DNA from 4 places in the Streptomyces sp. NPDC059785 genome. Region 3 is predicted to be linked to each of the others. Evidence: riboswitches for the same ligand, from Rfam matches in the RefSeq annotation. Region 3 holds a riboswitch; each other region holds the start of a gene.
What was found. A riboswitch is a leader RNA that binds a small molecule or an ion and turns the genes downstream of it on or off. The one in region 3 is predicted to bind thiamine pyrophosphate.

Region 1: it holds a riboswitch for thiamine pyrophosphate, as region 3 does, so the genes downstream of both, thiO (glycine oxidase ThiO) here and ACFV6E_RS28705 (purine-cytosine permease family protein) in region 3, are expected to answer to the same signal.
Region 2: it holds a riboswitch for thiamine pyrophosphate, as region 3 does, so the genes downstream of both, ACFV6E_RS19570 (thiamine ABC transporter substrate binding subunit) here and ACFV6E_RS28705 (purine-cytosine permease family protein) in region 3, are expected to answer to the same signal.
Region 4: it holds a riboswitch for thiamine pyrophosphate, as region 3 does, so the genes downstream of both, thiC (phosphomethylpyrimidine synthase ThiC) here and ACFV6E_RS28705 (purine-cytosine permease family protein) in region 3, are expected to answer to the same signal.

What each region holds. Positions count from the first base shown of each region.
Region 1 covers NZ_JBHWHV010000082.1:9,669-16,905, reverse strand. Annotated here, with positions in the region: gene pknB (Stk1 family PASTA domain-containing Ser/Thr kinase) at 1-548, opposite strand, end outside; gene ACFV6E_RS38665 (thiazole synthase) at 691-1,485, opposite strand; gene thiS (sulfur carrier protein ThiS) at 1,489-1,701, opposite strand; gene thiO (glycine oxidase ThiO) at 1,698-2,888, opposite strand; TPP riboswitch at 2,886-2,998, opposite strand; gene ACFV6E_RS38650 (NAD(P)/FAD-dependent oxidoreductase) at 3,156-4,376, shown strand; gene ACFV6E_RS38645 (Rv2175c family DNA-binding protein) at 4,490-4,855, shown strand; gene thiE (thiamine phosphate synthase) at 5,006-5,683, shown strand; gene metF (methylenetetrahydrofolate reductase [NAD(P)H]) at 5,885-6,808, shown strand; gene ACFV6E_RS38630 (hypothetical protein) at 6,865-7,237, shown strand, end outside.
Region 2 covers NZ_JBHWHV010000024.1:36,047-43,283, forward strand. Annotated here, with positions in the region: gene ACFV6E_RS19560 (ABC transporter ATP-binding protein) at 1-350, opposite strand, end outside; gene ACFV6E_RS19565 (ABC transporter permease) at 446-2,119, opposite strand; gene ACFV6E_RS19570 (thiamine ABC transporter substrate binding subunit) at 2,212-3,318, opposite strand; TPP riboswitch at 3,398-3,503, opposite strand; gene rlmN (23S rRNA (adenine(2503)-C(2))-methyltransferase RlmN) at 3,547-4,653, opposite strand; gene ACFV6E_RS19580 (phosphatidate cytidylyltransferase) at 4,782-6,014, opposite strand; gene frr (ribosome recycling factor) at 6,014-6,571, opposite strand; gene pyrH (UMP kinase) at 6,710-7,237, opposite strand, start outside.
Region 3 covers NZ_JBHWHV010000043.1:73,448-80,684, reverse strand. Annotated here, with positions in the region: gene ACFV6E_RS28720 (MDR family MFS transporter) at 1-1,861, opposite strand, end outside; gene ACFV6E_RS28715 (DUF309 domain-containing protein) at 2,122-2,655, opposite strand; tRNA gene ACFV6E_RS28710 (tRNA-Pro) at 2,775-2,848, shown strand; TPP riboswitch at 2,894-2,988, shown strand; gene ACFV6E_RS28705 (purine-cytosine permease family protein) at 2,978-4,387, shown strand; gene thiD (bifunctional hydroxymethylpyrimidine kinase/phosphomethylpyrimidine kinase) at 4,488-5,327, shown strand; gene ACFV6E_RS28695 (NAD(P)-dependent oxidoreductase) at 5,467-6,510, shown strand; gene ACFV6E_RS28690 (HAD-IA family hydrolase) at 6,573-7,237, shown strand, end outside.
Region 4 covers NZ_JBHWHV010000023.1:69,065-76,301, reverse strand. Annotated here, with positions in the region: gene ACFV6E_RS19145 (IclR family transcriptional regulator) at 38-763, shown strand; gene ACFV6E_RS19140 (SsgA family sporulation/cell division regulator) at 862-1,299, shown strand; gene ACFV6E_RS19135 (YibE/F family protein) at 1,413-3,230, opposite strand; TPP riboswitch at 3,303-3,459, shown strand; gene thiC (phosphomethylpyrimidine synthase ThiC) at 3,452-5,293, shown strand; gene ACFV6E_RS19125 (VOC family protein) at 5,328-5,714, opposite strand; gene ACFV6E_RS19120 (DUF1801 domain-containing protein) at 5,720-6,085, opposite strand; gene ACFV6E_RS19115 (LysR family transcriptional regulator) at 6,274-7,158, shown strand.

The DNA.
Region 1 (7,237 bases), on a different contig from region 3:
AGGTACGACACGGTGCCGAGGACCGCCCCCGTGGTGTTCGTCACCGTGTCCACCGCGCGGACCAGGCCGAAGTCCGCGACCTTGACCCGGCCGTCGTCCCCGATGAGGACGTTCTCCGGCTTCATGTCGCGGTGCACGAAACCGGCCCGGTGCGCGGCACCGAGCGCGGCGAGCACCGGCTCCAGGATGTCGAGCGCGGCCCGCGGCTGGAGCGCCCCGCGCTCGCGCAGCACGTCACGCAGGGTGCAGCCCGCCACGTACTCCATGGCCAGATAGACGTACGACCCGTCCGTGCCCTGGTCGAAGACCTGCACCACGTTCGGGTGGGCGAGCCGGGCCACCGACTTGGCCTCGCGGATGAACCGCTCGACGAACGAGACGTCGGCGGCCAGCGCCGGGTGCATCACCTTGAGCGCGAGCACGCGGTCGAGGCGGGTGTCCAGGGCCCGGTAGACCGTGGCCATCCCGCCGACCGCGATCCGCGCGTCCACGCGGTAGCGGCCGTCGAGCACCTGCCCGACCAAGGGGTCCTGAAGGGTCGTATCCACGCAGGTGAGTCTACGAGCCGCCACTGTCAGGCCCACCCGGTCGCCCCGCTTCCGGGTGGAATGCAGCAGACCTGTGACTGTCGTGTGGCTGTGCGGTGCCTCACGTTCCGGGGGCCACGAGGCCCGGAACTCCGGCGCGCGCTCAGAACGCGGGGCGCTCGGGGTCCAGGCGCGCGCGGCCCTCCGCGGGCGAGGACGCCTCGGCGAAACGGCGGCGCGGGATCCGGCCCGCCCGGTACGCCAGCCGCCCGGCCTCCACGGCGTGCCGCATACCCTCGGCCATCAGCACCGGCTCCTGGGCGCGGGTCACGGCCGAGGCCAGCATCACGGCCGCGCAGCCCAGCTCCATCGCCAGCGCGACGTCCGAGGCCGTACCGGCCCCCGCGTCCAGGATCACCGGCACGCGCGCGTGCTCGACGATCAGCTCGAAGTTGTGCGGGTTGCGGATGCCGAGGCCGGAGCCGATGGGCGAGCCCAGCGGCATGATCGCGGCGCAGCCGGCGTCCTGGAGCTTGCGCGCCAGCACCGGATCGTCGTTCGTGTACGGCAGCACGGTGAACCCGTCGTCCACCAGCGTCTCGGCGGCGTCGAGCAGCTCGATCGGATCGGGCAGCAGCGTCCGCTCGTCGGCGATGACCTCCAGCTTGACCAGATCCGTGCCCAGTGCCTCGCGCGCGAGGCGGGCGGTCAGCACGGCCTCGCCCGCTGTGAAGCAGCCCGCCGTGTTCGGCAGGACGCGGATGCCGAGCCGGCCGAGCACCGAGAGCACCGAGCCGTGGGCCGCCGGGTCGACCCGGCGCATCGCGACCGTCGTCAGCTCCGTGCCGGACGCCAGCAGCGAGCGCTCCAGGACGTCGAGGCTGGGCGCGCCGCCCGTGCCCATGATCAGGCGGGACGCGTAGGTCGTACCACCGAGGACGAAGGAGTCGTCGGCCATGGTTCAGCCTCCTTGGACGGCGGTGAGGACTTCGACGCGGTCACCCTCGCCTAGGGCGGTGACCGGCCACTGCGCGCGCGGGACGACGGTTTCGTTGAGGGCGGCGGCGATGCCCGAGGGGGCCGCGGTGAGGGTCGCGACGAGCGCGTCGAGCGCGGTGCCGTCGGCGACCGTCCGCCGCTCCCCGTTGACGAAGACGGTGACGAGGACGCTCATACGGGCTGCTCCGTGGGGTTCGTGCGGGCCGCTCCGGCCGGGCCCTGGCCGAACCGCCCGGGGCTGAAGGGGCGGGCCACGTCCGGGAGTTCACCGGTGGTCAGGACGTGCGCCATGGCGTCGCCGGTGACGGGCGTGAGGAGGACACCGTTGCGGTAGTGGCCGGTGGCCAGGAGCAGGCCGTCCAGCACGGTCGGGCCGAGCAGCGGCGCGTTGTCGGGGGAGCCGGGACGCAGTCCCGCGCGGGTCTCGGTCAGCGGCAGCTCCGTGATGCCGGGGACCAGCTCGTGGGCGTCCCGCAGCAGCTCGTACACCCCGCCCGCGGTCACGGTGGTGTCCCAGCCCAGTTCCTCGCTGGTGGCGCCGACGACGAGCTCGCCGCTCACCCGGGGCACCAGATAGACCTGACTGCCGCGCACCACGGCACGCACCGTACGGCTCAGGAACGGCGCGTACCGCTTCGGCACCGTCAGCCGCAGTACCTGCCCCTTCACCGGCCGTACGGGCGGCACTACGTCGTCGGGCACGCCCGCGAGGCGCCCGCTGAGGCTGCCCGCCGCCAGGACGACCCGGCCGGCGGCGAGCGCGGTGCCGTCCGCGGTGACGACACCGGCCGCCCGGTCGCGCAGGACGGTCAGCCGCTGTGCCCAGGTGCGGTGGAGGACGACCCCGGCGCGTTCGCAGGCGGTGACCAGGGCCGCGGCGAGCCGCCGCGGGTCGATCTGGTGGTCCCCGTCGACCCGGAGCCCGCCGCGCACGCCGGGCGCGAGCATCGGCTCCAGGCGGCGGCACTCGCGGCCGCTGAGCCACTCCGAGTCGAGCCCCGACCGGCGTTGCAGCGCGTGCAGTTCGCGCATGTGGGCGCGGTCGTCGGCGTCCAGGGCGACCGCGAGCGTGCCGCTCCTGCGGTAGCCGAGGTCGAGACCCGTCGCCCCGGTCAGCTCGGCCGCGAAGTCCGGATAACGCTCCGCGGAGGCCAGATTGAGGCCCAGCAGGGTCTGCTCGCCGTGGTGCAGCTCGGTGACGGCGGCCAGCATCCCGGCGGCCACCTGCGCCGCCCCGCCGCCCGGCTCGGGGTCCACGACCGCGGTGGCGAACCCGTGCTGCGCGGCCCGCCAGGCGGTCACGAGCCCGATGATCCCGCCCCCGACCACGAGGACGTCCGCCGTGTCCGGCACAAGCGCCATGGGTGTCCAGCCCCTCCCTTCGCCGGCATGACCCGGATCAGGTTCGTACGGTCGGAGGCCGGCCAGCCTCCCTCTCAGCCCGGTGCGTCCGGGCTCCCGCGTGTGCTCTACGTTGGCCACCCTAGCCCGTCCGTCCGGGTGCCAGTAGGGGAGCCCTCGCGCACGGCGGCCGGGACGGCCGCCACCCGGGCGGCGGCACGCGCGTGTGGAACAGGTCACGGGCCCGGTCCGCTGACTGACGAATTGTCAGTTGTCTAAGGTGATCGAGTGAGCGAGCAGACGCAGGGGCGTACGGTACGGCGGGTCGTCGTCGTGGGCGCGGGCATGGCCGGGGTGCAGACCGCGGTCGCGTTGCGGGAACAGGGATTCGCGGGCGACGTGACCGTGCTCGGCGCGGAACCGCACCAGCCGTACGACAGGCCACCGCTGTCCAAGGCCGTGCTCCTCGGCAAGGCCGAGGGATCCGCCTTCGACGTCGACTTCCCCGCGCTCGGCATCACCCTGGGCCTCGGCCGCGAGGTGCTCGCCGTCCGCCCCGGCGACCACGAGGTCGACACCGCGGAGGGACCCGTCCCGTACGACGTCCTGGTGCTCGCCACGGGCGCCGAGCCGATCCGGCTGCCGGGCGCGGAGGACGTCCCCGGGGTCCATCTGCTGCGCACCCTGGACGACGCCGAGCGGCTGCGCCCCGTGCTCGCCCGGCAGCACGACGTCGTGGTCGTCGGGGCGGGCTGGATCGGCGCCGAATTCGCCACCGCCGCCCGTGAGGCCGGCTGCGCGGTGACCGTCGTCGAGGCCGCCGACCGGCCGCTCGCCGGGGCGCTGCCCGCCGAGGTGGCCGCGCCGATGACCGGCTGGTACGCCGACAGTGGCACCGAACTGCGCACTCACGCGCGCGTGGCGAGCGTCGAACCCGGCGCGGTGATCCTGGACGACGGCACCCGGCTGCCCGCGGGCGCGGTCGTCGTCGGCATCGGGGCCTGTCCCGCGACGGCCTGGCTGGCGGGCTCCGGCATCGAGCTCGGCGCGCACGGCGAGGTCGTCGCCGACGACCACCTGCGCACCTCGGCGCCCGACGTGTACGCGGTCGGCGACTGCGCCTCCTTCCCGTCGGGCCGCTACCAGGGGCGCCTGCTGGTCCACCACTGGGACAACGCCCTCCAGGGGCCGCGCACGGTCGCGGCGAACATCATCGGCGAGACGCCCACGGCGTACGACCCGGTGCCGTACTTCTGGTCCGAGCAGTTCGGCCGTTTCGTGCAGTACGCCGGTCATCACGCGGCCGGCGACGCCACGGTCTGGCGGGGCGATCCGGCGGGCGCCGCCTGGACCGTCTGCTGGCTCCGTGAAGGGCGGCTGGTCGCCCTGCTGGCGGTGGGCAGGCCCCGGGACCTCGCCCAGGGGCGCAAGCTGATCGAGGCGGGCACCGCGATGGATCCGGAGCTGCTGGCGGACCCGGCCCGCCCGCTGAAGGCGGCCACGGCGTAACGGCCACGGCGGCGGGGTCGCGTCCCGCCGTACGGCGGACAGCCCGGCCTGCCGCGACCCGGCCGGAGGGTGCCCGGCTACCGACTGTCAGTCCCAGATGGCAGGCTTGTCCCGTGACCGAGATTGACGCAAAGATCGATGCTCTCGTCCCCGCCTGGCTCACCGTCCCCGACATCGCCGAACAGCTCGGCGTCGAGGTGACCCGCGTCCGGCAGCTGGTCAAGGAGGGCCAGCTGATCGCCGTACGCCGTGGTGAGAACCGGGCGCTGCACGTCCCCGCCGCCTTCATCGACGGGGACAAGGTCGTCAAGGGCCTGACCGGCACCCTGACGCTCCTGCGGGACGACGGCTTCACCGACGAAGAGATGCTCGAGTGGCTCTTCACCCCCGACGACAGCCTGCCCGGCACCCCCGCGCAGGCCCTGAGCGAGAATCGCGGCACGGAGGTGAAGCGCCGCGCCCAGGCGCTCGCCGTCTGATCCGGAAGACGACCGTCCGGCGCACGGACCACGGCTCGCCGCCCCACGGCCGCCGCGGTCCGCGCGCCACCGGGGACGCGGGGCGCCCGCCCCGCGTTCCCGGCTTCGCTTCACGAGCCCGGCTCGTGAAGCCCGAACAGGGGGACCCCCATGCCTCAGGCCGCAGTCACCGCGCGTGCGCGGCTCGCCGACGCCCTGGTCTATCTGTGCACGGACGCCCGCAAGCGCCAGGGCGACCTGGCCGGGTTCCTGGACGCCGTCCTGGCGGGCGGCGTCGACATCGTGCAGCTGCGCGACAAGAGCCTGGAGGCGGCCGAGGAGCTGGAGTACCTCGCGCTCTTCGCCGACAAGTGCCGGGAGCACGGCAGACTCCTGTCGGTGAACGACCGGGCGGACGTGGCCCACGCGGCCCGCGCCGCCCACCCGGCCGGCCCCCAGGTGCTCCATCTGGGCCAGGGCGACCTTCCGGTGCCCGCGGCCCGCGCGATCCTCGGCGACGACGTCCTGATCGGCCGCTCCACGCACACGGCCGCCGAGGCGTCCGCCGCCGCCGTCCAGCCGGGCGTGGACTACTTCTGCACGGGCCCCTGCTGGCCCACCCCGACCAAGCCGGGCAGGCCCGCTCCCGGCCTGGACCTGGTCCGCCGCACGGCGTCCCTGGGCATCGGCAGACCCTGGTTCGCCATCGGCGGCATCGACCTGGGGAACCTGGACGAGGTGCTGGAGGCCGGCGCGCGGCGTGTCGTCGTGGTCCGGGCGATCACCGAGGCCGACGACCCGGGAGCGGCGGCGGGGGAGTTCGCGAAGCGGCTGCGCGGGGTGCGGTAGCCCGGCGGGCAGGGCGGCGGGTCGGCAGGTCGGTGGGACGGCGGGTCGGCAGGTCGGTGGGGCGGCGGGTGCGCGGGAGGCCGCGGGCGCGTGCCGGTGTTCCGGGACCTTCGTCCCGAGGGGTGGACAAGAAGTCGACAAATCGGACAATTTCCACTGGTTCGGTTGGGCGAGCCGCACCCCCCTGGCTAACCTGCGGACATGGCCATCGGAACCGCCTCCACCAGGACTGATCGCGCACGCACCGTGCGCGACATGCTGGCGACCGGCAAGCAGACGGTGTCGTTCGAGTTCTCGGCGCCGAAGACCCCCAAGGGCGAGCGCAACCTGTGGAACGCGCTGCGCAGGGTCGAGGCCGTCGCGCCCGACTTCGTCTCCGTGACCTACGGGGCGGGCGGCTCGACGCGCGCGGGCACGGTCCGGGAGACCCAGCAGATAGTGGCCGACACCACACTCACTCCGGTCGCGCACCTCACCGCGGTCAACCACTCCGTGGCGGAGCTGCGCAACATCATCGGCCAGTACGCGGACGCCGGGATCCGCAACATGCTCGCCGTCCGCGGCGACCCGCCCGGCGACCCGATGGGCGACTGGATCGCGCACCCCAGCGGCCTGACCTACGCCGCCGAGCTGGTCCGGCTCATCAAGGAGTCCGGCGACTTCTGCGTGGGCGTCGCCGCCTTCCCGGAGATGCACCCCCGCTCGGCGGACTGGGACCGGGACGTCGCCCACTTCGTCGACAAGTGCCGGGCCGGCGCCGACTACGCGATCACCCAGATGTTCTTCGAGCCCGAGTCGTACCTGCGGCTGCGCGACCGGGTGGCCGCGGCCGGCTGTGAAACCCCGGTGATCCCCGAGGTCATGCCGGTCACCAGCGTGCGCATGCTGGAACGGCTGCCGACGCTCAGCAACGCCGTGATCCCCGCCCAGTTGAAAGAGCGGATCCTCACAGCGAAAGACGATCCGACGGCTGTACGCTCCATTGGCATCGACTTCGCCACCGAGTTCTGCGCGACACTTCAGTCCGAGGGAGTCCCCGGACTGCACTTCATCACGCTCAACAACTCCACGGCGACACTGGAAATTCACGAAAACCTCGGCCTGCACCACCCACAGCGGGCCTAGACCGGCCGCACCTGCGTACGACACACTGCGTAGCGGTCACTGGGAGAGGGGCGTACATGGGCTGGACGGTCCTCTACATCGCGTTCGGGATTGTCGCACTGTGGCTGCTGGGTGAGGTCCTGCTGCAGTACAAGGCGCGGCTGCGCTGGCGGCTGCTCGCCTTCGTCGGCTTCCTCGGCGTCGTACTCGGTGTGCTGATCCCCTCCGTGGTCGTCATCGGCCTGGGCGCCGCCGCCTTCGCGGTCGGCCAGACCTACGTCACGCTCTCCTTCCGCCGCGGCTTCGCCACCGGCTGGTCCATCGGCGCCCGGCAGGGCGCCCCCAAGCCCGCGTCCAAGCGCCGCCGCGGCGAGCCGGACCCCCAGGGCCCGGCCGCGGAGGACTCCGGCCCCGAGATGCCCGGCACCGGCCCGGCGTACGCGGACGACG
Region 2 (7,237 bases), on a different contig from region 3:
TCCAGCAACTCATTTACCCGCGCGCCCTGTTCCCCCTTCGCGGCACCGTGCATACGCAGCCCGAAGGCGACGTTGCCGCCCACGTCGCGCTGCGGGAAGAGCTGATGGTCCTGGAACATGAGCCCCACGCCACGCCTGTGCGCGGGTACGGCGGCCTGGTCGCGCCCGTCGAGCAGCACCCGCCCGGAGTCCAGCGCCTGAAGCCCCGCCACGGCCCGCAGCAGCGTCGACTTGCCGCTGCCGCTGGGCCCGAGCACGCACACGATCTCGTGGGACGCGACGTCCAGGGACACACCGTCGAGCACGGGCCGCCCGCCGAAGCGCACGGTCGCGGCATCGAGCCGCAACAACGCACCCGCACCGCCCCGCCCGTCCAGCCCACCGCCCCGCTCATCCCGCTGACCAACCCGCTCAACGCTCGCGTCCCACTTACCGAACCGCACCATCAGAACTCCCCCGTCCGATCGATCCGATCGCCTCGACCGATCCGACCGATCCGACCGATCCGATCGGCCCGTACCCGCTCAAGGACGAGCAGCGCCACCGCGCACACCACCATCAAGATCGTCGAAAGGGCCATCGCCTGCCCGTAGTTGAGGTCGCCCGCGCGGCCGAGCAGCCGGGCCACCGCGACCGGCAGCGTCGGACGGTCGGGCCGCGCGATGAAGACGGTCGCCCCGAACTCGCCCAGCGACACCGCGAAGGCGAACCCGGCGGCGACGAGCAGCGCCCGCCGCACCATCGGCAGATCCACCTCGCGCCAGACCCGCCAGGGCGACGCCCCGAGCACCGCGGCCGCCTCCCGCAACCCCTGGTCGACGGAGCGCAGCACGGGAAGCATCGTCCGTACAACGAAGGGGACGCCGACCAGGGCCTGTGCCAGCGGCACCAGGATCCAGGAGGCCCGCAGATCAAGCGGCGGCTCGTCCAGGGCGATCAGGAAGCCGAAGCCGACCGTCACCGCAGAGACGCCGAGCGGCAGCATCAGCAGCGCGTCGAAGCCGCGCACGAGCCGGGCGCTCAGGGACGGCGTACGCCGGCCGGTCCTGGTGAGCGCCGCCGCGGCGAGCCCACCGATGACCACGGCGATGACGGTCGCCGCGGCCGCGAACCGCAGCGAGTTCCCGATCGCCTCGATCGGCGCCACCAGGAACACAGCGCCGTCGGCCGACGTCAGCGCCCGGTAGTACCCGAAGCCGTAGCCGCCGGGGGTGTCGAGGGACCGCTGCACCAGTACGCCGAGGGGCAGCACGAGCAGTACGGCGATGCTTGCCAGCACTCCGGCGAGCAGCGCCCACTGCCCCGCGCCGCGCGGCGGCCGTGCGGTCACGGAGGCGTCGACGAGCCGCAGGGCCGTCTCCCGGCGGCGTACGGTCCTGGCGTGCACGGCGAGGATCACGCCGACCACCACGAACTGCACGACGGTCAGCACGGCGGCCGTGGCGAGGTCGAAGATCTCCGCGGTCTGCCGGTAGATCTCCACCTCCAGGGTGGAGAAGGCCGGCCCGCCGAGGATCTGCACCACACCGAACGAAGTGAACGTAAACAGGAAAACCATCAGCGCGGCAGCGGCGACGGCCGGGGCCAGCGCCGGAAGCGTGACCCGGCGCCAGGCGGCGAACCGGGAGGCGCCGAGCATCCGCGCCGCGTCCTCCTGCCGGGGGTCGAGCAGCGACCAGAGGCCGCCGACGGTCCGTACGACGACCGCGTAGTTGAAGAAGACGTGGGCGAGGAGGATCGCCCAGACGGTGGTGTCGAGGCGTACGCCCCACAAGTCGTCCAGCAGCCCGCCGCGCCCGACCAGGGCCAGGAACGCCGTCCCGACGACCACGGTCGGCAGGACGAAGGGCACGGTCACGACGGCCCGCAGCACCTGCTTGCCCCTGAACTCGAAGCGCGCGAAGACGTAGGCGCCGGGGAGCGCGACCAGCAGCGTGAGCGCGGTGGAGGCGAGCGCCTGCCAGGTGGTGAACCACAGCACGTGCCGGATGTCGGACTGTGCGAGCACCTCGCCGAACCGTCCGAACCGCCAGGTCCCGTCGGCCTTGAAGCCGCGGGCGACGATCGCGACGACCGGATACCCGAAGAAAACCCCGAAGAACGCGACGGGCAGCCCCATGAGCCCCAGAACCCGCAACGCACCGCCACGCCTGCCGACAGCCCCGCCGCGCCCCCCGGAAGCCACTCCCGCGTCTCCGGAAACCACGTCGGTCACTTCAGTACGAGCGAGGTCCACGACTTGACCCACTGGTCACGGTTGTCGGCGATCTTGGCGGGGGCGAGCGTCGCGGGATCCTCGGCCTGCGGCCCGTACGCCGTGAACTCGCCGGGCACCTTCGCCCCGTCGACCACCGGATACACGAACATGTTCAGCGGCATGTCCTCCTGGAACTTCTTCGAGACCAGGAAGTCGATCAGCGCCTTGCCGCCCGCGGTGTTCTCCGCGTTGCTCAGCAGCCCCGCGTACTCGGTCTGCCGGAAGCAGGTCCCGTCGGCGACACCGGTCGGCGCGGTCTTCGGCTTCGGGTCGGCGTAGATCACTTCGGCGGGCGGCGAGGAGGCGTACGACACGACGAGCGGCCGGTCGCCGCCCGCCTTCCTGCCGCCGGCCGACCCGGAGAACTCCTCGTTGTACGCCTGCTCCCAGCCGTCGACCACCTTCACACCGTTGGCGCGCAGCTTCTTCCAGTACCCCTCCCAGCCACCGTCGCCGTACGCGGCGGCGGTGCCGAGCAGGAAGCCGAGCCCCGGCGAGGACGTGGCCGCGTTCTCCGTGACGAGCAGGTTCTTGTACTTCGGCTTCGTCAGGTCGGCGAAGGACTTCGGCGGGTCCAGCTCGTGCTCGGTGAAGTACGCCTTGTCGTAGTTGACGCAGATGTCGCCGGAGTCGATGGGCGTGACCCGGTGCTTGTCCTGGTCCGCCCGGTACTCCTCGGCCACCTTGTCCGCGCCCTTGGCCTCGTACGGCTGGAAGAGCCCGTTGTCGAGCGCGCGGGAGAGAAGGGTGTTGTCGACACCGAAGAAGACGTCGCCCTGGGGGTTGTCCTTGGTGAGGATCGCCTTGTTGACGGCCTGTCCCGCGTCGCCGTCCTTGAGGACCCGGACCTTGTACCCCGACTCCTTCTCGAACTCCTCGATGACGCTCTTGGACGCGGCGAAGGAGTCGTGACTGACGAGGGTCACGGTCTTCTCGTCCCCCGCGCCGCTTCCGGAACCGGACGAGCCGCACGCGGACAGAGCGACGAGCCCGAGCCCGGTGACCGCGACCACGGCCGTGAACTTCCTGCCGGCACGGCCGGCGCTGCTGGTGGTGCTCACTGGATTCCTCCTGGGATGACCAGGAGAAGACGCGGCCCTGCCCGGGACCTCCGACGAGTTCCCGGGCAGGGCGCAACAGCTTGAGTGGTGACCGAACTTCCTACCCAGAATGACCTGGGCGAGGTTCAGAGGGTCTGCGGCCGGTGCCGCACTCTCAGCGCTGTGGCGCTCCCCTGTCGGAATATGAAGATGTACGTACCGGCCAGCGTACCCTCCGCTGCTACCGCTCTACCGTTCGGACGCCGCCAACTGCCCGCACGCCCCGTCGATCTCCTGCCCCCGGGTGTCCCGCACGGTGACCGGCACTCCGTGCGCGGCGATGGCCTGGACGAACGCCTTCTCGTCCTCGGGGCGCGAGGCGGTCCACTTGGAGCCGGGCGTCGGGTTCAGCGGGATCAGGTTCACGTGCACCGGCTTGCCCTTGAGCAGCCGGCCGAGCCGGTCACCGCGCCACGCGTGGTCGTTGATGTCGCGGATCAGCGCGTACTCGATGGACAGCCGGCGTCCCGACTTCGCGGCGTACTCGAAGCCCGCGTCCAGCACCTCGCCCACCTTCCACCGCGTGTTGACCGGGACGAGGGTGTCGCGCAGCTCGTCGTCCGGTGCGTGCAGGGAGATGGCGAGCCGGCACTTGAAGCCCTCGTCCGCGAACCGGTGGATGGCCGGGACCAGACCGACGGTCGACACGGTGATCCCGCGCTGCGAGAGCCCGATCCCGTCCGGGGCGGGGTCGGTGAGCGCGCGGATGGCGCCGACCACCCGCTTGTAGTTGGCGAGCGGCTCACCCATGCCCATGAACACGATGTTGCTCAGCCGCGCGGGCCCGCCGGGGATCTCCCCGTCCCGCAGCGCCCGCATACCGTCGACGATCTGGTGGACGATCTCGCCGGTGGACAGGTTCCGGTCGAGTCCGGCCTGTCCTGTGGCACAGAACGGGCAGTTCATCCCGCAGCCCGCCTGGGAGCTGATGCACATGGTGACCCGGTCCGGATACCGCATCAGCACGGACTCGACGAGCGTGCCGTCGAACAGCTTCCACAGGGTCTTGCGGGTGGTGTCGTCGTCACAGCTGATGTGCCGGACGACGGACATCAGCTCCGGCAGCAGCGCCTCCTGGAGCTTGCCCCGGGCGGCGGCGGGGATGTCCGTCCACTCCGCGGGGTCGTGCGCATACCGCGCGAAGTAGTGCTGCGAGAGCTGCTTGGCGCGAAACGGCTTCTCCCCGATCGCGGCCACCGCTTCTTTCCGCTCGGCGGGCGAGAGATCGGCGAGATGCCGCGGCGGCTTCTTGGCTCCGCGCGGCGCGACGAATGTAAGTTCTCCGGGCTTAGGCATGGCTCTACCAGTGTCGCAGACAAAAAGAGAAGGCCCGCCGCCCTGTGGACAACGGACCTCTCACCGACGAAAGCCCAGCTCAAAGCAGGTAAGGCGATTCGGCGGGCAGGACGGGTGGCACTGGTCGGTCAACCCGACCCGACGAACACCACCAGCAGCAGCCACACCACCGGCGCCGTCGGCAGCAGTGAGTCGAGGCGGTCCATGATGCCGCCGTGCCCGGGCAGCAGCGTGCCCATGTCCTTGATCCCGAGGTCCCGCTTGATCATGGACTCGCCGAGGTCACCGAGCGTGGCGCTGACCGCGACCGCGAGGCCGAGGAGCAGACCCTGCCACCAGGTGCCGCCGTCGATCAGGAACTGCATGCACAGCGCGCCCGCCACCATCGCGAAGGCGACCGCGCCGAGCAGGCCCTCGCGGGTCTTGCCGGGGCTGATCCGCGGAGCCAGCTTGCGCTTGCCGAAACGCCAGCCGACGGCGTACGCACCGGTGTCGCTGACCACCGTGAGCAGCAGGAAGACCAGGACCCGCCAGGGACCGTCGTCCGCGGTGAGCATCATCGCGACGAACGTGGCCAGGAACGGCACGTAGAAGGCCGCGAAGAGGCCGGCGGTGACGTCCTTGAGGTAGCCCTCCGGCGGTTCCGTCATGCGCCAGACGAGGACGGCCAGCGCGGTCAGCGCCATCGCCACCCAGGCGCCCTCGGAGCCCCGCACGTACCCGGCGACGACCATCGCCGCGCCGCCGATCGCCAGCGGCACGAGCGGCGCCTTGATGCTCTTGCGCTCGGCCAGCCGCGACGTGAGCTCCCACAGGCCCACCACCACGGCGACCGCGACCACGCCGACGAACACGGCCTTGACGACGAACAGCGACGCGATGATCACCACACCGAGTCCGACACCGACCCCTATGGCCGCGCCGAGGTCGCGGCCCGCGGTCTTCTTCTGCGGTGCGGGCGCTGACGGCTGGGCGCTGGGCATGGGCTCCTGCGGACTCTGCGAGAGGTGCGGAGCCTGCGGGTGGTGCGGACTCTGCGCGTGGTGCGGAGCCTGCGGATGCGGCGGGCTCTGCGTGTGCTGCGGACTCTGCTGCGGCGGGTTGTGCGAGGGCTCCCCGTAGGGCGCCGCCGGCGGTTCGCCGTCGCGGAACGAGGGGCCGCCCGGCCGAGCGGCCCCCCGGTCGTCATCCTGGTCTCCGCCATGTGCGGGTACGTCGGGCACGATGGGCATGGGGCGAGTCTGCTGGGCGTCATGCGCATCGTATGCGGGACCCGCCGGGGCTGCCCCCTGGACAGGTCCTTGGTCGGACGGCCCCCAGTACCCGGCTTGCGGCGGCGCCCCCCAGGAAGAGTCGTTCATCAGACCTCGAGCAGCTCCGCTTCCTTGTGCTTGAGGAGCTCGTCCACCTGGGCGACGTACTTCGCGGTGGTGTCGTCGAGTTCCTTCTCCGCACGGCGGCCCTCGTCCTCGCCGACCTCGCCGTCCTTGACGAGCTTGTCGATGGCGTCCTTGGCCTTGCGGCGTACGGAGCGGATCGAGACCTTGGCGTCCTCGCCCTTGGTCTTGGCGACCTTGATGTAGTCCTTGCGGCGCTCCTCGGTCAGCTCGGGGAACACCACCCGGATGATGTTTCCGTCGTTGCTGGGGTTGACGCCCAGGTCGGAGTCGCGGATCGCCTGCTCGATGTTGCGCAGCGCGCTCTTGTCGAACGGCGTCACCACGGCCATCCGGGGCTCCGGCACCGAGAACGAGGCCAGCTGGTTGATCGGCGTCAGCGCGCCGTAGTAGTCGGCCACGATCTTGTTGAACATCGCCGGGTGCGCACGACCGGTGCGGATCGCGGCGAAGTCCTCCTTGGCGACCACGACGGCCTTCTCCATCTTCTCCTCGGCTTCGAGGAGGGTCTCTTCGATCACCACTTGCTCCTGCGTGTCTTGAGTAGGCCCGGCAGCTGTTCCTCGTCGGGGTCGGCGGCCGGCTGCGTCGCGTCTTATTCCTGCACGGTTCCGGACCGGCAGGACATTGTCCATCCCCCGGTCAGGGTCCGTACCCGGTCAGGCCCGGCCGTCCTGGTCACCCACGAGTGTGCCGATCTTCTCACCCTTGACGGCCCGTGCGATATTGCCCTCCGCAAGGAGCTCGAACACCAGGATGGGGAGCTTGTTGTCACGGCACAGGGTGATCGCGGTCATGTCGGCGACCTTGAGGTCCCGGGTGATGACCTCGCCGTAGTTCAGCGCATCGAACTTGACGGCCCCGGGGTTGGTCTTCGGGTCGGAGTCGTAGACCCCGTCCACACCGTTCTTGCCCATCAGCAGGGCCTCGGCGTCGATCTCCAGGGCGCGCTGCGCGGCGGTGGTGTCCGTGGAGAAGTACGGCATGCCCATACCGGCACCGAAGATGACCACACGGCCCTTCTCGAGGTGCCGGACGGCCCGCAGCGGGATGTACGGCTCGGCGACCTGCCCCATGGTGATGGCCGTCTGTACGCGGCTGTCGATGCCCTCCTTCTCCAGGAAGTCCTGGAGGGCGAGGCAGTTCATGACCGTGCCGAGCATGCCCATGTAGTCGGAGCGGGCCCG
Region 3 (7,237 bases):
GGGTGAGATAGCCCTCCTCGACCATGCGCTGGAAGACCGGCAGCAGCACCTCGGGAGGCAGGTGCCGGCGGGCCGCGATCAGACCCAGGCTGGCGTGTCCCACCAGCCGGGTGAACATCTCGACCTGCATCACGGCCCACGCCCCCGCCACGTCAAGACGGGTGTCCGACCGCTCGACGATCCGCCGGGTGGTGGCCGGTTCCGTACGACCGATGATCTTGCCGACGGACGATTCGAGCAGCCGCCGGGAGTCCGCCGTGGACGGGGACGCGAACCCCTCGCCCATGTCCGTCGAGCCCATCCGCGCGCTGTCCCGCAACCGCACCTGCTTGAGGAACAGCGCGAAGACGAAGCCGAGCAGCGCGACCGGCACCGCCCAGAGGAACACGGTCTGGATCGTGTCGGAGTACGCCTGGATGATCGGCTCGGCCGCCCGCCGCGGCAGCCCGTGCAGTCCGTGCGGGCTCTGGGCGCCCGTGGCGATGACCGCCGGATCGGCGGCGCCGGTCCTGGTCGCGTCCTTGATCCCGTCCGCCAGGTTCGGCTTGAGCGCGCCTGCGTAGACGGTGCCGAACACGGCGGTGCCGAACGAACTGCCCAGCGTACGGAAGAAGGTCACGCCCGAGGTCGCCGTGCCGAGGTCGGAGTAGTCGACGGTGTTCTGCACGGCGATCGTCAGGACCTGCATGCACAGGCCGATCCCGGCCCCGAGCACGAACATGTACAGGGACGCCGTCCAGGTGCCGGTGCCGGGGCCCATGCGGGACAGCAGATACAGGCCGAGGGCCATCACCAGCGCGCCGACGATCGGGAAGACGCGGTAGTGCCCGGTCCTGCTGACCATGTTGCCGCTGAACACCGACGCGATCAGCAGGCCGATCACCATCGGCAGGGTGCGGACACCGGAGACGGTGGCGGAATCGCCGTCCACGTACTGGAGATAGCTCGGCAGATACGTCAGGGCGCCGAGCATCGCGAAGCCCACGATGAAGCTCAGGATCGAGCACACCGTGAACACCGGGTTGGAGAACAGCCGCATCGGCAGCATCGGTTCAGCGGCCCGGGTCTCCACCCAGCAGAACAGCCCGAGCGCGATCAGCCCGCCCGCGAACAGGCCGATGACGACGCCCGAACCCCACGCGTACTCGTTGCCGCCCCAGCTCGTCGCCAGGATCAGCGCGCTCGCGCCCACCGCGACCAGCGCGATGCCCAGGTAGTCGATGACGGGACGGGAGGCCGACCGCACCACGGGGATCGTACGGGCGGCCGCGATCACCACGACGATCGCGATGGGCACGTTGACGTAGAACGCCCACCGCCAGGTCAGATGGTCCGTGAACAGTCCGCCGAGCAGCGGCCCGATCACCGTGGACACCCCGAACACGGCGCCGATCGCACCCTGGTACTTGCCCCGCTCCCGCAGCGGGATGACGTCGGCGATCAGCGCCATCGCGGTGACCATCAGACCGCCCGCCCCGATGCCCTGCATCGCCCGCCACGCGATCAGCAGCGGCATGTTCGTGGCCAGCCCGCACAGGAACGAACCGGTGATGAAGACGACCGCCGAGACCTGGAAGACCAGCTTGCGCCCGAACAGGTCGCCGAACTTGCCGACCAGCACCGTCGCCACGGTCTCCGCCAGCAGGTACGAGGTGACGACCCACGACATGTGCGAGGCGCCGCCCAGGTCCGCCACGATCGTCGGCAGGGCGGTGCCGACGATCGTCTGGTCGAGGGCCGCGAGCAGCACGCCCAGCATGATCGTCACGAAGACGACGTTGCGCCGCCGGTTGTCCAGCACGGGGGGCGCGGCGGCCGGGGCGGACGCCGACGACGGCACGCTCTCGTCTGTGGTCGTCACAGGGCCAGCGTCACACTGCCGAGTGGCGGGTGCATGCGGGGTGCTCCGCCTGGCGTACAGGGCGCTCCGCCGGAGGCGGGGTGTGGTCCGCCGTCGGTCGGCCGCCTGCCTGCCGGCCGGCTGCCCGCGCCGGCCAGGCGCTCCACCGGCGGTGCCGCGGACTGCCGTCGGCCGGCTGCGGCGCCGCCTTGGCCGGTCGCGCGGTTCCCCGCGCCCCTGACGGGGCGCACCCCGACCGCGGCGGACCTCGCGCGGCTCCCTCAGGGGGTGGGTCCCGTCAGTTTCGGTGCTCGCTTCCCGGCGTCGATCGCCGTCCCGCCCTGCTCGACCTCCGCGGCCAGCTCCCGGGCCCAGGCGGCCAGTTCCGCCGGGTGCAGTCCGTGGGGCCGGGGGCGGCCGGCCGTCGTGGACCACTCCTCGATCGCTCCCGCGCCGCGGCGCAGCAGGCGGGCGCCGCCCGTCACGTTGCCCCGGGCCGCGTGGGTCAGGCCCACCGCGAGCTGGGCCATCCCGCGCCACAGCGCGCGCTCGGTGTCGGGGCCCGACTTCCAGGCGTCCTCGAAGACCTCGTGCGCGTGGAACGGCTTGCCCGCCGCGAGCAGCGTCTGCGCCTCGGCGACGGTCTCCGCCGGGGTGCGCACCACCCCCTCGGGCTGCCGCTCCACCCCGTCCGCGCCGTACGGCAGCGGACGGCCGAGACCGTCCCGGGGCCGGGCGTTGCGCGCCCGGCCCTCCGTGTCCCGGTCGCGCCCGCCGCTGCCGCCGGTGTCCCCGGTCGCCGATGTCGCGCTCATACCGCGATTGTCCCGCCCCGGCCCGCGCACCGCCGCCCCGCCCCCCGCGGACCGTCCCCGTACGTGGGGTAAAGTTCTCTGCGCGCCGCCACGCGGGAAGAACACCGCGGCGGGCGCACCGGGACGTGGCGCAGCTTGGTAGCGCACTTGACTGGGGGTCAAGGGGTCGCAGGTTCAAATCCTGTCGTCCCGACGGTGCGAAGGGTCTTCACGGGCGACAGCCCGCGAGGGCCCTTTTCCCACGGACACGGGGTGCCCCGTAAGAGGGCTGAGATCACACCCGTCGAACCTGAACCAGTTAGGACTGGCGGAGGGATGTCTCATGGCGTTGCCGCATGCCCGCGCGGAAACGGCCGGTACCGGAGCAGAGGGCCGGGGTGTCTTCGACGGGCGGATGCCCGCCGCCCCCGGTGATCTGCGCATCGAGGCGCGGGGAATCGCGCCGGTGCCAAAGGACGCGCGGTACGGCGGGCCCGGGCGGCTGTTCACCGTCTGGTTCGCGCCCAACCTGACCATGACCGGGGTCTTCACCGGCACCCTCGGCGCCGCGCTCGGCCTCGACTTCGCCACCGCGCTCACCGCCGTCGTCCTCGGCACCCTGCTCGGGGCCGTGCCGACCGCGTACCTGGGCACCTGGGGCAGCCGGACCGGTGCCGGGCAGCTCCCGCTCGCCGGGCTGGCCTTCGGCCGGGCGGTGGCGGTGCCGGGCGCCCTGCAATGGCTGTCCTCCATCGCCTGGGACGCGCTGATCGGCCTGTTCGGCGGCGACGCCCTCGCACAGCTCTGCGGCCGGCCGTTCTGGCTGGGCGCCCTGGTCATGCTGGCCGCGCAGGGCGTGCTCGGCGTCCTCGGGTACGAGGCGATCCACCGGCTCCAGACCGTGATGACCTTCGCGCTCGCGGCCGCGTTCGCCGCGCTCACCGTCAGGCTGGCCGACGGCGGCACCGCGAGCGCCGCGGCCGGCACCGCACACGGCGCCGACCGGGCCGGCGCATTCGTCCTGACCTGCACGGTCGCGCTGAGTCTGGCCCTGTCCTGGGCGCCCTACGCCAGCGACTTCAGCCGCTATCTGCCGCGCGACACCTCACGGCCGCGGATGTTCTGGTGCACGCTGCTCGGCATCTCGGTGTCCTTCGTCGCCGTCCAGGCGCTCGGCCTGTGGGGCGCGTCCGTGTTCACCGACCAGACCGCCCGCGGCGTCGACACCCTGCTCGGCGGCGGCGTACTCGGCGCGTCCGGGCTGCTCGTCGTGGCCCTCGCCGCGCTGTGCAGCAACGCGATGAACGACTACAGCGGCTCGCTCGCCCTCCAGACCATGGGCGTACGCGTGCCACGCCCCGTCGCCGCCGCCCTGGCCGCCGTGCTCGGCTTCCCGCTCGTCCTGTGGATGCACGCGGCCGACACCACCACCCGCTTCCAGAACGTCCTGCTGCTCGTCGGCTACTGGATACCCGGGTTCGTGGCGATCGTCGTCGTGGACTGGGCCGCCCGCGCCAGAGCCCGCCGCGGCGCGCCCGTCGACCTGGCCGCCGAGCGCGCCCGCCCGGTGCCCTGGTGGCCGGCGCTCACGGCGTTCCTCGCCGCCTTCGCCGCGGCGGTGCCGTTCATGAGCACCAGCCTGTACGTGGGCCCGGTGGCCGAGGCCCTGCACGGCGCCGACCTCGCCTACGGGGTGGCGTTCCTGGTGGCCCTCGCCGTGTACACGCCGCTGCGCGTGCGCCGGCCCCACTGATGCCCCCGCGCGCCCCCCGACCTCCCCTCCTCCTTCCGCACGGAGCCGCACCACCATGCCCACCGCCCCGTACGTCCGGCCACCCGAAGGAGAGCCTGGTATGACCCCTCAGCCCGTCCCGGCCACCCCGGGCGCCGCCCCTCGCACCGCGCCGCCCCGCGTCCTGACCGTCGCCGGATCCGACTCCGGCGGCGGCGCGGGCATCCAGGCCGACCTCAAGACGATGCTCGCCCTCGGCGCGCACGGCATGAGCGTGCTCACCGCCGTCACCGCGCAGAACTCCCTCGGCGTGCAGGGCGCGTGGGAACTGCCCGCCGAGGCGGTCCGCGCCCAGTACCGCAGCGTCGTGGACGACATCGGGGTGCAGGCGGTGAAGACCGGCATGCTCGCCTCGCCGCTGCTCGTCGAGACGGTCGCCGAACTGCTCGCCGGGACGGCCGCGCCCGTGGTGGTGGACCCGGTCAGCGTGTCCAAGCACGGCGACCGGCTGCTGGCCGACGACGCGCTGGACGCCGTACGGAACACACTGCTGCCTACGGCGACGGTGGCGACGCCGAACCTGGACGAGACGGCGGAGCTCACCGGGATCGCCGTAGCCGACGAGGCGGACATGGTGCGGGCCGCGGACCGGCTGCTGTCGTACGGGCCCCGGTGGGTCCTGGTCAAGGGCGGGCACCTGCCCGGCGCGGCCGTCGACCTGCTGACCGACGGCACCGAGGAGCACTGGCTGCGCGCCCCGCGCCACGACAACCGCCATACGCACGGCACCGGTTGCACGCTCGCCTCGGCCGTCGCGGTGGGCCTGGCCCAGGGCCACCCGGTACCGGCGGCGGTACGGCTGGCGAAGGACTACGTCACCGGAGCGATCGAGTCCGGCTTCCCCCTGGGCGCGGGCATCGGCCCCGTCGACCACGGCTGGCGGACCCGCGGGGCGGACTGACCGCGCCCGGTCCCCGGCGCCGGACGGCGGCACGCGTCCGGCCCAGCACCGCGCATGCCCCCGGGACGTACGAGGAAGACGTACGAGGAAGACGTACGAGGAAGACGTACGAGGAAGACGTACGGGGAGAAGGAGACACGTGAGCATTCCGCCCCCGCCCTCCGTCGCCGGCCGGCCCGTCGTGCTGCTGCGGCCCGCCCCGCAGCGAACCGACCGCATCTTCACGCCCGGCGCCCTGCGGCTGCTGCACGACCGCTTCACCGTCGTGGACCTCGCCGACGACCCGTCGGACGAGGCGTTCGACGCGGCGCTGCCCGACGCCTTCGCGATCATCGGCCAGCCCGACCTGCCCGCCGGGCGGCTGGCCCGCGCACCCCGGCTGCGGGCCCTGCTGAACGTCGAGGGCAACTTCTATCCGAACGTCGACTACGAGACCTGCTTCCGGCGCGGTGTCCACGTGCTCGGCTGCGGACCCGCCTACGCGCAGGCCGTCGCCGAGTACGCGCTCGCCCTCGCCCTCGACCTGGCCCGGGGCATCAGCCGCGAGGACCGCGCCTTCCGCGCCGGACGCGAGCGCTACGTGTCCGACGGCAACGCCGACGCCGTACTCCTGCGCGGCTCGGACATCGGCCTCGTCGGCTTCGGCAACCTCGGCCGCGCGCTGCACCCGCTGCTCGCCCCCTTCCGGCCCACTCTCCGGGTGTACGACCCCTGGCTGCCGCCCGGCGCGCTGCGCGAGTACGGAGTACTGCCCGCCTCACTGGACGAGACCCTCGCCAGGAGCCGGTTCGTGTTCGTCCTCGCCACCGTCACGGACGACAGCCGCCGGCTCCTCGGCGCACGCGAACTGGGACTGCTGCCCGACGGCGCCCGGCTGATCCTGGTCAGCCGCGCCCCGGTGGTCGACTTCCCGGCGCTGCTCTCCCGGGTCGGGGACGGGCGGCTGCTCGCCGCCATCGACGTGTGGCCCGAGGAGCCGGTCGCCGCCGAGGATCCGGTACGCGGCCTGGAAGGGCTCGTGCTCTCCGCCCATCGCGCGGGCGGGGTGCCGGAGGCGTTCCATGCCGTCGGGGACATGGTGGTCGACGACCTGACCCTGGTCGCGAGCGGTCTGCCGCCCGCGCGGATGCAGGCGGCCGCGCGGGAACTCGTCGGCCGCTACCGCAACCGCCCCGTCACCTGAGTCCTGAGTCCTGAGTCCTCAGACCTGAGACCTGAGGCCTGTGAAGAACGCGGAGATTTTCTATGTCCCATTCGTTCGATCCTGCTCCCGGCCTGCTGTCCGGGATTCCGTGCGACGGCCTGCTCTTCGACAACGACGGAGTGCTGGTGGACTCGGACGAAGGGGTCGGGCTGGCGTGGAGCCGGTGGGCGCGGGACCGCGGGCTGGTCCCCGAGGACGTCGTCGCCCTGGTGCACGGCCGCCGTTCGGCCGACACCGTCGCGCTGCTCGTGCCCGACCCCGGGCAGCGGGCCGCGGCCCTCGCCGAGATCGACCGCCTCGAAGTGGAGGCCGCGGCCACCACCGCCGCGCTGCCGGGCGCCCGGCCGCTGGTGGACGGCCTGCCGCGGGACCGGTGGGCGGTCGTGACGTCCGGCGTCACGGCGCTGGCCCGGGCCCGGCTGGCCGCCGCCGGGCTGCCCGCCCCGGACGTCCTGGTCACCGCGGACGACGTCAGCCACGGCAAGCCGGCCCCGGACGGTTATCTGGCCGCGGCGGCGGAGCTGGGCTTCGCACCGCAGCGCACGGTCGTCCTGGAGGACAGCGCCACGGGCGCCCGGGCCGGTGCGGCGGCGGGCGCGACGGTGATCGGCGTCGGGGAGCGCGGCCTCACCACGGACGCCCGGATCGTCGTACGGGACCTGCGCGGGCTGGTGTGGCGGGAGGGCGTACTCGACCTGTCGGGCGC
Region 4 (7,237 bases), on a different contig from region 3:
GGCCACCGATCCGCACCGCACCACCCTCATCGGCTCCGTGCAGCGGGCTATGCGGCTGCTGGAGGCCGTGGCCGCGCGCGAGGGCGGAGCGCCCGCCAAGCAACTCGCCCGGGACGCCGGACTGGCCCTGCCCACGACGTACCACCTGCTGCGCACCCTGGCCCACGAGGGCTATCTGCACCGGGAGAAGGGGCTGTTCTTCCTGGGGGAGGCCGCCGAGCGGCTGAGCAGCAGCGGAGCCCAGCAGAAACGTCGCAGCACGATCAACGACGCGCTCGCCCACTGGGGCCGGGAGATCGGCGTACCCGTCTACTACGCGGCCTACCGGGACGGCGAGATCGAGGTCCTGTCGGTCGCCGACGCTCCCGGCTACCGCGCGGTCGAGGAGTGGGCCGACTTCCGGGAGACCGGCCACGCCCACGCGATCGGCCAGTGCCTGCTCTCCCAACTCGACGAGCAGGCCCGCCGCGACCACCTCGACCGCTACCCGGTGCGGTCCCTCACCCCCTACACGGTGCGTGACGGGCAGACGCTGTTACGGCGCCTGGAAGCGCTGGGACGCATGAAACCCGTGGTCGAGAGGCAGGAGTACGCGCTGGGGACGGTGTGCGCGGCGGTCCCGATCACCGCGGGCAGCACCGCCGCGACCGTGGCCCTCTCCCTCCCCGCTCACCAGGCGGAACGCCTGCTGCCGTCGGCGCGGCGGCTCCAGACCGAGATCGGGCGGCTGCTCGGGACCCTCGCGATCTCTATCAGCATCTGAAAACTCACTCCTTGTGATCTCCCGTATACGTTGAGCAAGATGCAGCAGGGTCAGGGATGTGTTTCCCGGCCAGTCGACGGCAAACGACGGGGTAGACGATGCGCGAGTCGGTAGAGGCAGAAGTCATGATGAGCTTCCTGGTGTCGGAGGAGCTCGCCTTCCGCATCCCGGTGGAGCTGCGGTACGACACCTGCGATCCGTTCGCCGTGCGGCTGACCTTCCATCTGCCCGGCGACGCCCCGGTGACGTGGGCCTTCGGCCGGGAACTGCTGATCGACGGCGTGGGCCGCCCCTGCGGGGACGGTGACGTACGCATCTCCCCCACGGAGCCGGAGCTCTTCGGCGAGGTGCTGATCCGGCTCCAAGTGGGCGGTGACCAGGCGCTGTTCCGATCGGGTACGGCTCCGCTGGTGGCCTTCCTCGACCGGACGGACCGGCTCGTCCCGCTGGGGCAGGAGCGTTCCCTCGCGCACTTCGACACCCACCTCGACGACGCGCTGGACCGCATCCTGGCCGAGGAACAGAGCGCGGGCTGAGCACAGCGGTGCCTGCAAGTCCCTGTGCCTGGTGCCTGTGCCCGGCACCTGACGACCCCGTGCCTCCGTCTCTGCCTTCCCTCCCGACGGGCCCGGCCGTGGCCGGGCCGGGCTCAGCGCTTCCGCCGCCGGCCCCGCCCGCCCCGCGCGGGTGTCCTGGCGTCCGCATCGAGCGGGGGCCGGGCACTTGCCGGGGCCGGGACGCCCGCTGACTTCGTGCGGTCGGCCGACACCACCAGGGCCGCCAGCGCGGTGGTGACCGGGACCGACGCGACCAGACCGATCGAGCCCACCAGCGTGCGCACGATCTCCTCGGCGACCAGCTCGCTGTTGGCGACCGTACCGACGCTGCTCTGCGCGATGGAGAAGAGCAGCAGCAGCGGCAGCGCGGCGCCCGCGTAGGCCAGGACCAGGGTGTTGACGACCGACGCGATGTGGTCGCGGCCGATCCGGATGCCCGCGCGGTACAGCTTGCGCCACCCCATCGTCGGGTCCGCCTGGTGCAGCTCCCAGACCGCGGAGGTCTGCGTCACCGTGACGTCGTCGAGCACGCCGAGCGAGCCGATGATGACGCCGGCCAGCAGCAGACCGCTCATGTCGATGGCCGGGTACAGGCCGTGGATGAGGCCGGTGTTGTCGTCCACATTGCCGGTGAGCGCCGCCCAGCCGATGAACCCGGAGCCCAGGATGCCGATCAGCAGCAGCGAGAGCAGCGTGCCGAGCACCGCCACTGATGTGCGGGCCGAGAGGCCGTGGCACATGTAGAGGGCGATCAGCATGATGGCGCTGGCTCCGACGACCGCCACTATCAGCGGGTTCGACCCCTGGAGGATCGCGGGCAGGATGAAGAACGTCAGCACCAGGAAGCTGACGGCCAGCGCGATCAGCGCCATGACTCCGCGCATCCGGCCCACCACCACGACGGCCAGCGCGAAGATCCCGGCGAGCAGCGCCATGGGCAGCTTGCGGTTCACGTCGGCGACCGAGTACTGGAGGTTCTCCGGCGCGGAGGGCTCGTAGGCGACCACGACCTTCTCGCCCTGGCTCAACTGCCGTGACTGGTCCGGCTGGACGATCTCGGTGAAGGTCCGGCCCTTGTCCTTGCCGGTGTCGACCCGGATCGTCGCCTTCTTGCACTCGCCGGTCGCCTGCTGCTGGGCGGAGGAGCCCTCGGCGGTGGAGGTGTCGCCGGTCGGGGTGTCCGCCGAGGCGTTGACGGACTTGCAGTCCACCCGGACGACCTTGGTGACCGTCGCCTGCTGGGTCTGCCGGTCGAAGCCGACACCGGTGCGCTCATGGGAGGGGGCACCGCCCGGCCAGAGCACCGCCAGGCCCACGACGACCGCTGTCGCGAAGGGAATCAGCACCGCGGCGATGACCTTGCGAAGATGCTTCGAGACGGGCGCGGCCGGGCCGTGACTGTGCGAGTGCCCGTGGCCGTGGCCGTGGCCGTGGCCGTTCCCGTGCCCGTCCCCGTCCTCGGGCCCCGGCCCGTGCCCGCCGCCGGATCCCGGACCCTGGCCGCCACCGGGCCCTGATCCGCCACCAGGCCCCGATCCGCCGCCGGGTCCCGGACCTTGCCCGTTCCCGCCCGCGGACCCGGACCCAAATCCTGATCCGCCGAGTGCCGGGCCTTGCGCGCTCCCGCCCCCGCCTCCGAACCCTCGCCCGCCGCCCTGACCCGGCCCCCGCGCGCCACCGAATCCGCCACCCGGTCCATGCCCGCTCGGTCCATGCCCGTCCGGCCCGTGTCCACCCGGTCCGTGGCCGCCGGGCCCGTGCCCGCCCGGCCCATGGGCCTGCCTGTCGCCGGGATCCTGCCCATGGCCGCCGTCCGGGCCCGGCCCGGACGGCGGTCTGTGAGGCGTTCTCTGCGGCGGCCCGTGCGGCGGCCGGGAGGGTGGGAAGGGCGGCTGAGGCGTCGTGGTCACCGACCGATCATCGCAAGAACGAAGGGGGCCCTCTGTTCACCGCGCCAATATTGCCGCTAGCGTGGAGTTACCTTTTGCACACGCGGGAGCTCGGAGCACCGGGCTGAGAGGGCGCTGACCTCCGTCCCAGCGATGTTTCACATGAAACATCGGCGGACGGACACCGCTGCGTCGACCGCTGAACCTGTTACCGGGTAATGCCGGCGTAGGGAGTAGGTCTCATGACCAACAACGACGTACGCACGCCTGCCTCCAGCCAGACGGACGAGGTGTCCGACGTGTCTCCGGGCGATCAGTCCCAGGAGCCGTCGCGGGAGGCCGGCAGGTCCATCGGCTGGCACAAGGCATACGTCGAGGGCTCACGCTCCGACCTGCGGGTGCCGGTCCGTCAGGTGCACCTGACCAACGGGCGGTCGGTCACGCTGTACGACACCTCGGGCCCGTACACCGATCCGGCCGTCGACACCGACGTACGCAGGGGCCTGGCGCCGCTGCGGGAGAACTGGATCACCGCTCGCGGCGACACCGAGGAGTACGCGGGCCGCCCCGTCCGTCCCGAGGACGACGGGATCAGGCACACCGCGCCGCGCGGGGGCCTGCGTAATCTCGACGCGGTCTTCCCGGGACGGCCGCGCCAGCCGCGCCGGGGCCGCCCAGGCCGGCCGGTCACCCAGCTCGCCTACGCACGGCGCGGCGAGATCACGCCCGAGATGGAGTTCGTGGCGGTCCGCGAGAACGTCGACCCCGAGGTCGTACGTGAGGAGATCGCCGCAGGCCGCGCGGTCCTGCCCGCGAACGTCAACCACCCGGAGATCGAGCCGATGATCATCGGCAAGCGGTTCCTGGTGAAGGTCAACGCCAACATCGGCAATTCCGCGGTCACTTCCTCCATCGAGGAGGAGGTCGAGAAGATGACCTGGGCCACCCGCTGGGGTGCCGACACGGTCATGGACCTGTCGACCGGGCGCAACATCCACACGACCCGCGAATGGGTCCTGCGCAACTCCCCCGTCCCCATCGGCACTGTCCCGCTGTACCAGGCGCTGGAGAAGGTCGACGGCCGGGCCGAGGAGCTGACCTGGGAGATCTACAAGGACACGGTCATCGAGCAGGCCGAGCAGGGCGTGGACTACATGACCGTCCACGCGGGCGTACGCCTGTCGTACGTGCCGCTCACGGCGAACCGCAAGACCGGCATCGTCTCGCGCGGCGGCTCGATCATGGCGGCCTGGTGCCTGGCGCACCACAAGGAGTCGTTCCTGTACGAGCACTTCGATGAACTCTGCGAAATCCTCGCCGCGTACGACGTCACGTACTCGCTCGGCGACGGCCTGCGGCCCGGCTCGATCGCGGACGCCAACGACCAGGCACAGTTCGCGGAATTGCGGACGCTCGGGGAACTCAACGCGATCGCCAAGCGTTTGAACGTACAGACCATGATCGAGGGCCCGGGACATGTCCCGATGCACAAGATCAAGGAGAACATCGACCTTCAGCAGGAGATCTGCGATGAAGCTCCGTTCTATACGCTCGGCCCGCTGACGACGGACGTCGCACCCGCGTACGACCACATCACCTCCGGCATCGGTGCCGCGATGATCGCCTGGTGGGGCACGGCCATGCTCTGCTACGTCACGCCCAAGGAACACTTGGGCCTGCCCAACCGTGACGACGTCAAGACCGGCGTCATCACCTACAAGATCGCCGCCCACGCAGCCGACCTCGCCAAGGGGCACCCCGGTGTGCAGGAATGGGACGATGCGCTGTCCGACGCCCGCTTCGAGTTCCGGTGGGAGGACCAGTTCAATCTGGCCCTCGACCCGGACACGGCACGGGAGTTCCACGACGAGACGCTCCCGGCCGAGCCCGCCAAGACGGCACACTTCTGCTCGATGTGCGGCCCGAAGTTCTGCTCGATGAAGATCAGCCAGAGCATCACCGAGCGGTTCGGCGGCGGGGCGGCCGACGGCGCCTCCGCCGAGGAGGTCGCCGAGGGGATGCTGGAGAAATCGCGGGAGTTCGCGGCGAGCGGCAACCGGGTCTATCTGCCCATCGCCGACTGACGCGACGGCGGGCCGGCTCCCCGGCGTGGCGTGGTCACGCCGGGGCGTCCTCCGGGTACCAGCGGAGTTCCACGGTGTTCCCGTCAGGGTCCTGGACGTAGACGGACGTGGCGGAGCCGCGTGCGCCGAAGCGGTCGACGGGGCCTTGTAGAACCGTGAAGGTCCCGGACGCGATGACTTCGTCCCAGTCCAGCGGTTCCACGGTGAGACAGATGTGATCGACGTTGGACTCGCCCCGGGGGCGGCCGACCAGATCGATGATGGTTTCGGAGGTGATGCGCACCGAGGGGAACGGGACCCGGCCCGCCCGCCACTCGGCGACGCGTACGGGTTCGAGGCCGAGGAGACCGGTGTAGAAGTCCAGGGAGCGCTCGACCTCCCCCACGTTGAGGACGAGGTGGTCGAAGGCCTTCACGCGCAGTGCGGTCACTTCTCCTCCTCCAGTGCGACGGCCCGGCGCAGCCAGTCCGCGAACAGGACCGGGTCCACGTCGGCGACGGTCCGCAGCTTCACGGACGCCATCCGGCGGGCACCGGCGACCAGCCGTCCGGACGGGTCGGCGATGTCCTGGCCCCGCCACAGCCCGAACGTGACATAGGTGCTGTACGCCTTGAGCAGGCAGACCGGCGTCCGGCCGGGTCTGTCGCCGAGGCCCCAGGTGGGATGGCCGTGCCAGAGTGCGCCCGCGCCCTCCGGCAGGGCGGCGTCGATGACGGAACGCAGCTCCTCGCCGGTCTTCCGCAGGTCGTCGTCGAGTCCGTCCAGGTACGAGGTGATGTCCGAGGCGCTCATAAGGCTTCCTTGTCGCTTGTCGCTTGTCGCTTGTCGCTTGTCGCTTGTCGCTTGTCGTGAAGGGGAGAGGCGGTGGAGTCCGGAGGTGGACGCCTTCTACGATCCGCCGGGGAGAAACCGTCATCAAGGCGGAATCGGACTACGGTCGTTGAGCCTGATTAAACGCTGGGGGGCATGTGCTGGAGCGGGTGGAGATCGAGACCTTCCTGACGCTCGCCGAGGAGCTGCACTTCGGCCGCACCGCCGAGCGGCTGCGCGTCACGACCGGGCGCGTCAGCCAGGTCATCAGAAAGCTCGAGCGGCGGATCGGCGGCCCGCTGTTCGAGCGGACCAGCAGGACCGTACGCCTGACCGCGATCGGGCAGCGGCTGGCCGACGATCTGGCGCCGCTGGTCGCCGGTATCGAGGAGGCGCTGCGCAGAGCCGCGGACGCCAGCCGGGGCGTCACGGGCGAACTGCGGGTCGCCTTCCTCGGCGAGTGGACCGCGCCTCCGCTCCTGAAGGCGGTCGCTCTGTTCGGCGAGCGGCACCCCGACTGCCGGGTCGACGTACGCGAGGTGCAGTTGTCCAATTCGCGTACGAGTCTGCTCGACGGCTCGGTGGACGTCCTCGTCGCGTCGTACCCGTTCGACGGGATGGCCTGCGGGCCGGTCCTGCTGCGGGAGACACGGGTGCTCGCCGTGGCCGCGGGGCACCCGCTCGCCGGCGAGGAGTCGGTCTCCGTGGAGGTGCTCGCGGATCATCCGGTGGTCCAGTATCCGGAGGTGACCTCGGCGGCGTTCAAGCAGGACCGCACGCCGGACCGCACCCCGTCGGGACGGCCGGTTCCCAAGGGCCCGTCCGGCCGGTCGTTCTCCGAGATGCTCACCCTGGTCGCGATGGGCAGGGGCGTCCTGCCGGTCGGAGAGCATTCCCGCCGTTACTACCCTCGCCCGGACATTTCCTACGTCCCGCTGTACGACGCCCCGCCGATCGAGCGGGGCCCGGTGTGGCGGGAGGGGAACACCACGGAACGCGTCCGCGAGTTCGTACGGGCGGCGGCGGACGTCAGCCAGGACATGGTCGGCCCATGAGCCGGCACGGACGCGGGCCGGACCGCCCGCTCGCGCTCCCGTGGTCGGGGCACGAGCAGCGGCACCGGTGCGTCGGTAC